Regions from separate parts of the Exiguobacterium sp. s6 genome, predicted to be linked through region 2. Evidence: a T-box and tRNA genes for the amino acid it is inferred to sense, from the RefSeq annotation. Region 2 holds a T-box; the other holds one or more tRNA genes.
The links. The T-box of region 2 lies ahead of argS (arginine--tRNA ligase). A T-box ahead of a tRNA ligase gene usually reads a tRNA of that ligase, here a tRNA-Arg.
Positions count from the first base shown of each region.

Region 1: it has a tRNA-Arg gene. The T-box ahead of argS (arginine--tRNA ligase) is inferred to sense a tRNA for this amino acid. The anticodon was not compared.

Region 1 is NZ_JACSLN010000001.1:718,115-721,530, reverse strand. Features, by position in the region: gene KNP75_RS03780 (glutaredoxin family protein) at 1-154, opposite strand, end outside; gene KNP75_RS03775 (RNA polymerase factor sigma-54) at 156-1,301, opposite strand; tRNA gene KNP75_RS03770 (tRNA-Arg) at 1,425-1,497, shown strand; gene clpP (ATP-dependent Clp endopeptidase proteolytic subunit ClpP) at 1,649-2,224, shown strand; partial or broken gene KNP75_RS03760 (IS1182 family transposase) at 2,559-3,416, shown strand, end outside.
Region 2 is NZ_JACSLN010000002.1:289,382-292,797, forward strand. Features, by position in the region: gene KNP75_RS12460 (GGDEF domain-containing protein) at 1-1,017, opposite strand, end outside; T-box leader at 1,170-1,382, shown strand; gene argS (arginine--tRNA ligase) at 1,435-3,117, shown strand; gene KNP75_RS12470 (metallophosphoesterase family protein) at 3,155-3,416, opposite strand, start outside.

The sequences.
Region 1 (3,416 bases), on a different contig from region 2:
GGATCTCGAACAAGTACTTCGCCTCGAGTTCTTCGTTGCCCGTGATGTCGACCTGCTCGAGTTCGAACGGATAGTCTTCCATGAGCCATTCGAGCATGACGAGTGCCTCCTCGCAGAGCGAACAGTTGGCACGCCGGTATAATGTCAGCACCATGTCAGTCCCCTCCTTTCCATAGTTGTCGTTCCCGCTCCCGCGAGTTTCCAAAACCGAGCGCCTCCCGATAGTTCGCCACGGTCCGTCGTGTCACCGTATAGCCGATCCGGGCCAACTCTCGCATGAGTGCGGCGTCACTCAAAGGTGACGTCTCTTGTTGAATCAGTTCGGCGAGCGCCTTTTTCACCATGAACGGCGATTGCCCATGATCCGTGGACCTGACGAAAAAGTGGCGCCACGCCATGACCCCGCCCTCGGTCGCCACATACTTTCCTTGGATGGCCCGTCCGACGGTCGACTCGTGCTTGCCGATCCGTTCGGCGACTTCTTTCCGCGTCAACGGATGCAAGACGAGCTTGCCGTCGAGCCAGTCCGCCTGACGTTCCGCGATGACCGTCCATACTGAATGAAGCGTCGCGTTCCGCATCTCGAGCGTCTCGTGCCACCACTTCGCCTCGCGGTCGTCCCCGATCCGAGCCACATCGAGCGTTGGGCTGAACCATGTTGTCACAAGCTCACCGTCACGCCGGACGACTTCGAGTTCCGGTACGATATGCTCGGTTCCTTCATATAATATTGGTGTTTTCGGTAACGTCGCCACGATACGGGTCACCCGGTCGAACTCGGCCACCGAGATGTCGAGTCGGCCCGGGATGTCATCAACGTTCGCGTCGAGCGCCTCGAACACGTCCAAGACGAGCGGGTCGTCATGTTCAATCGCATGCCGGTATTGGCAGTCACGCTCATTCTTCGCCCCGATCCCCGTCGGTTCTAAAAACAAGAGCGCCTGGCGTGCCGCCTCAATGTCCGCCACATCGACCTCGAAGCGATGGGCGAGCACGAAGTCACTATCAGGTAAGAGGCCGCGGTGGTCTAGCGCGAGGACGAGCCGCTTTTGAAGCATACGTTGGACCTCGTTCCCACTTCCTTCCTCAATCTGTTCGAACAGACGCGACTCGAACCCGCTCGCCGTGTCCTCCACCCATTCGACCGCGCCGCTGCCCATGGCGATGTTCGGGTTCCGCTTTGACAAGCGGCCGAGCTGAAAAGCGATCGCGGTCCGGTCTGCTTCGAGAACCGGCAGACGCCTGACCATGTCCTGGGTCAGTTGTTGCTTTTGAAGTTGCTGTTGTTCTTGGCGTTGCATCGGTCACACCCCTCTCGTTTCCTATTGTAGCGAAAGGCGGGAAAACGCGCTCAAAAAAAAGTGAGACGAACAGGATTGCTTTTTTAAAAAAACAAATGTATAATAAATCGTGTCAGAGAACATGCACCCGTAGCTCAGGGGATAGAGCACTGGTTTCCGGTGCCAGGTGTCGGGAGTTCGAATCTCTCCGGGTGTATCAAAGAAAGAGGTCAGGCAGATGCCTGGCCTCTTTTGTCGTTTTAGAATCGTCAAACCGTGGAATAGGTCAAAAACGATGACTATCGTTTGACCAACATTGACTATAGCGGTATGATATGTTTACAACCTACATAAAGGAGGCAGATTCAATGTTAATTCCAACAGTTATCGAACAAACAGGTCGCGGGGAACGCGCGTACGATATTTACTCACGCTTGCTCAAGGACCGCATCATCTTGCTCGGAAGTGCGATCGACGACAACGTCGCCAACTCGATCGTTGCCCAGCTCCTCTTCCTTGCAGCCGAGGACCCAGATAAGGACATCTCACTTTACATCAACAGCCCGGGTGGTTCGATCACTTCCGGAATGGCGATTTATGACACGATGAACTTCATCAAACCGAACGTGTCGACGATTTGTATCGGAATGGCCGCATCGATGGGTGCCTTCTTGCTCCAAGCCGGTGAAAAAGGCAAACGCTTCGCGCTTCCAAACGCGGAGATCATGATTCACCAACCGCTCGGCGGTACGCAAGGTCAAGCATCGGACATCAAGATCCATGCTGAACGCATCATCAAGATGCGCGAGAAATTGAACCAAATCATGGCCGACAACACTGGCCAGCCGCTTGAAGTCATCGAGCGCGACACTGAGCGCGACTACTTCATGTCAGCTGACCAAGCGAAAGACTACGGTCTCATCGACAAAGTCATGACGCGTTAATGACGCAACCCCATCCTCCTCAGAGGATGGGGTTTCAGCTTGTTGACTAACATGATTGATATCGCTCGTCCTTCCGGCGCCCACGCTTTCCGCAGGCAATCCCGGAGCCGCATCGCGACTAGCGTCGCTGCTGGGTCTCCGTTGGATTGCTCTCCTGCGGGAGTCGGGGCGCCATCGGACGAGCAACGCAAACGGTCGCCATCTGGCGGCCGTTTGTCTTTTTCTGAGGCCTCGATGGCCGAAGAAAAAGCCCTGATATGTTCTTCGAACCGATGAAAACGGGAAACGGTATGTATGGACCGTCACCGCCTCCGAACAGGAAGGGGAATCAATCATGTACCGAGCCCACATCGCCAAACGCCATGAACCGATCCACACCGCGGCCTCGTTGGACCAGTTGGTCCCGAAAGACCATCTCGTCCGCAAGATCGACCGCCATGTCGACTTCTCCATCGTCCATCGTCTGTGCGCACCACTCTATTCGAACACCGGGCAGCCCGGCATCGATCCGGAGATCCTCATCAAAATCATCCTCCTCGGCCCTTTGTTCAACATCCGATCCGTCCGCCAAACCATCAAAGAAATCGAGACAAACCTGGCGTACCGATGGTTCCTCGGGCTCGGAATGGACGAGAAAGTCCCTGACCATTCGACGATCAGCCAAGCCTACCGGCGACGGTTCGCCGGGACGGACGTCTTTCAACAAATTTTTGACGACATCATCCATCAGGCGGAGGCGCATAACCTCGTCTCGGGACGGATCCTCCTCACGGATTCGACACATATCCGGGCGAACGCCAGCAAGAAGAAGTTCGACAAGACCGAGGTCGACGCGGTCGAGGATGAACTGTTGGCGCGCGTGAACGAGGATCGGTCCGCGCACGGAAAAAAGCGCTAGAGCCCGCCGAGCCCGGCGAACCTAAAAAGAAGGTGAGCAAGGTGAGCCGTACCGATCCCGAGGCGGGCTACATGTATCGGACCCGGAAGCCGGAAGGCTTCTTTTGGCTCGTCCACCGAACGGTCGACGCAAAGTATAACTTCATCGTCGATGCCTACGTCACGCCGGGGAACGTGCATGACAGCAGCGTCTATCTGGAGCGTCTGGACTACATTCTTCAGCATTTCGCCTTCCCGCTCGAGGCGGTGGCGCTCGACGCGGGCTATTTCTCAACGGAGATCGCCAAGTCGCTCG
Region 2 (3,416 bases):
AACCGAGATGAAACTATGATAGTCGTCGTCAAATTCGTTCGACAGTGGTGCGTCCCATTCGAAGCGCATCTCATATTCGACCGAGGCTTCGTTCGGATAAGCGTGATCGAGCAAATCGAACACGATGTGACGGTCAATCGGCTGACGCGTCTTCAAATCAAAGTACAGGGTACGGTCGAACAGTTTAAACTCGACGAACCCTTCGTCATAGTGATTGAGCCGCTCACATTGACTGAGAAACACTTCGATGGCTTGCGCCTCGCTCTGCGATAACGACACGGCTTCTTTTGCCTCATCATACTGTTCAATCAACGATTTAAAGGCGTCTTGCCGGCCTTTTTGGATGATGAGCCGCTTGATGAAGAACGTCAACGCGGCAGCGATGCTGCTGACGACGAGTAAATTCGTCTCCCGGAACAACGAGGCCGCCAAAATGAAGACGAGACTGACGATATACGTATAAAACGCGATGCTCAGAAAATCGCGGACCGGGATGTCGACGCGGAACCACCAACCGACTTGATACTTTTGCACGACCGTGTTCAAGATGATGGCCAGAATCAAACCGGCGAGCGGCAGGAACGAGTCTTGAGAATAGAAGCCGAGACCGGTCACACCACCAAGTGCCAAGTAAACACCGGCTGGGATGGCAATCTCCAAGAAAGACGTGATGGCGTTCCAAGGATACGTGAAGCGGAAGCGTCGAAGCGCGACGCGCGGTTTCAAGTTGACGAACTGGAAGACGAGGAGACCAATCTGATTGACGAAAAGCGCCGTCTCGAAATCAAAAAACAAGAAAATGATGAGGACGATACTTTCCGAAAACGTGAAGTAGACGCCTTTCCGTTCGATGGAGTCCATTTGAAAAATGATGACAAGGAGCGCGATCAAGATGAACGGCAACGGCTCGATGGCGGGTATGTTCAATACGCCTGTGGCGAACAAGGTGATCGTCGATATGAGTAAAACACTCCATATGCTCCAACCAAGGACGGACATCTTGCGAAAATGGTTCATGGTTCCCTCCTATGTGGGAAAATTCGATATGTATGGTAGGAGATTCGGCACAATCATGCCCGAGTCCTGCCTATTCATCATAATGGCGGAATTCTAGCATTGAGTCTATATGAAATATCCTCTATAATGAAATTGCTTTTCAACCACATAGACGAAAGTCGATGAAAAAGAGAGTAACGATCGTTCCGTCAACAAAGCGACCTAGGGATTGGTGAGAGCCTAGGCTGACAAACATCGCGAAACGCACTTTTGAGATGCTGCCCGAACCTTAGTAGGCGTAGCCGGGGGACCCCCGTTATCACCGATAAAGCGGTCTGCGTCAAGCAGGCAAGAAGAGTGGTACCGCGGGCCATCCCGTCTCTTTGCATCTGTGCAAAGGGCGTTTTTTTTATGAAAATTTTATAAGGAGGAATTGTAATGAGTTATGAACGCAAATATGCGGAAGCCTTGTCCCGTGTCATCGGGGACGAGTTGACGCTCGACCAAATTGAAGCTCTAATTGAAAAACCAAAACATGAGGCACACGGGGACCTTGCTTTCCCTTGCTTCCAACTCGCGAAAGCCTACCGGAAAGCGCCGGTCATGATCGCGACTGATATCGCGAACGATTTGAACGATGAATTGTTCACAAAAGTCGAGGCGGCTGGACCATACGTGAACGTCTTCTTGAGCCGTGACGTCGTGTCACAAGAAATCATCAACATGGTGCTCGACGAAAAAGCGGACTATGCGACGCACGCAACCCGCAACGAGACAATCGTGACCGACTTCTCGTCACCGAACATCGCCAAACCGTTCTCGATGGGACACCTCCGTTCAACGGTAATCGGGAACGCCATTAACCAGATCGCCCGTAAAAACGGCTACGACGTCGTTGGGGTCAACCACCTTGGGGACTGGGGGACACAGTTTGGAAAACTGATGGTCGCCTATAAAAAATGGGGCAACGAGGAAGCGGTACGTGAGCATCCGATTGCCGAATTGTTGAAGCTTTACGTTCACTTCCATGAAGAGGCGAAGACGCAACCGGAACTTGAGGACGAAGGCCGTGCTTGGTTCAAGAAACTTGAAGACGGCAACGAAGAAGCGACAGAGCTATGGACATGGTTCCGTGACGAGTCGCTCAAAGAGTTCCAAAAAGTATACGACTTGCTCGGCGTCGAGTTCGACAGCTTCCACGGTGAGGCGTTCTACAACGACAAGATGGACCGCATCGTCGCCATGCTCGAAGAGAAGAACCTTCTCGTCGAAAGTGAAGGGGCGATGGTCGTCTCACTCGAAGACGAGAACTTGCCGCCATGCTTGATTAAAAAGAAAGATGGCGCGACGCTTTACGCAACACGTGACTTGGCAGCGGCCGTTTATCGTCATGAGACGTATAACTTCGTCCAAGCGAACTACGTCGTCGGCGGCGAACAGGCGCTTCACTTCAAGCAGTTGTTCTCGGTCCTCCGTAAACTCGGCTACGACTTCGTCGATGGCATGCATCACGTGCCGTTCGGTTTGATTTTGCAAGAAGGGAAAAAGATGTCGACACGAAAAGGTCGCATCGTCTTGCTCGAGGAAGTGCTGAAAGAAGCAATCGAGAAAGCTCAAGGCAACATCGCCCAGAAGAACCCAGAACTTGCGAACGCGGACGACGTGGCACGTATGGTCGGTGTCGGCGCGGTCATCTTCCACGACTTGAAGAACGAGCGCATCAACAACATCGAGTTCGACCTCGACAGCATGCTCAAGTTTGAAGGCGAGACAGGCCCGTACGTGCAGTACACGAACGCGCGTGCGAACTCGCTCCTCCGTAAAGGCAACTACGACGGCTCGACATTCACGGGTGCGGATGACGACCACACGTGGGGCGTCGTGACGATGCTAAACGCGTTCCCACACGTGATCACACGTGCCCATGAGCGCCGTGAACCGTCGATCATCAGCCGTTACGTCCTCGACTTGGCGCAATCGTTCAACAAGTATTACGGCCATGTCCGTGTACTCGAAGAAGATGCTGGTAAACAGTCGCGTCTCGCCCTCGTCAAAGCGGTGACGATCGTATTGACAGAAGGACTCCGTCTGATCGGTGTTCAAGCTCCAGAAGAAATGTAAGCACAAAGAAGGGACCCTTTTGAGGGGGTCCCTTTTCCTATGCCTTCATTCGTGTGACTGTCCGGGTTTTTGTATCGTACAAACACCATTCCCGGTCGAAGATGACGGCGCCGACGTTGATGACGTACCGTTTTTTCTTCAATGTGAACGGTTTCCCGATTTCCCAGGGAATCGAACGGCCTTTCCGGTAAATCCCCGGGATATGGCTGTGGCCGATAAAGACGAGCGGATACTTGCCTTTCTCGACGATCGGTTCCCAGTCCGGACTCCAGTTCACTTGATGGCCATGCAAGAACAAC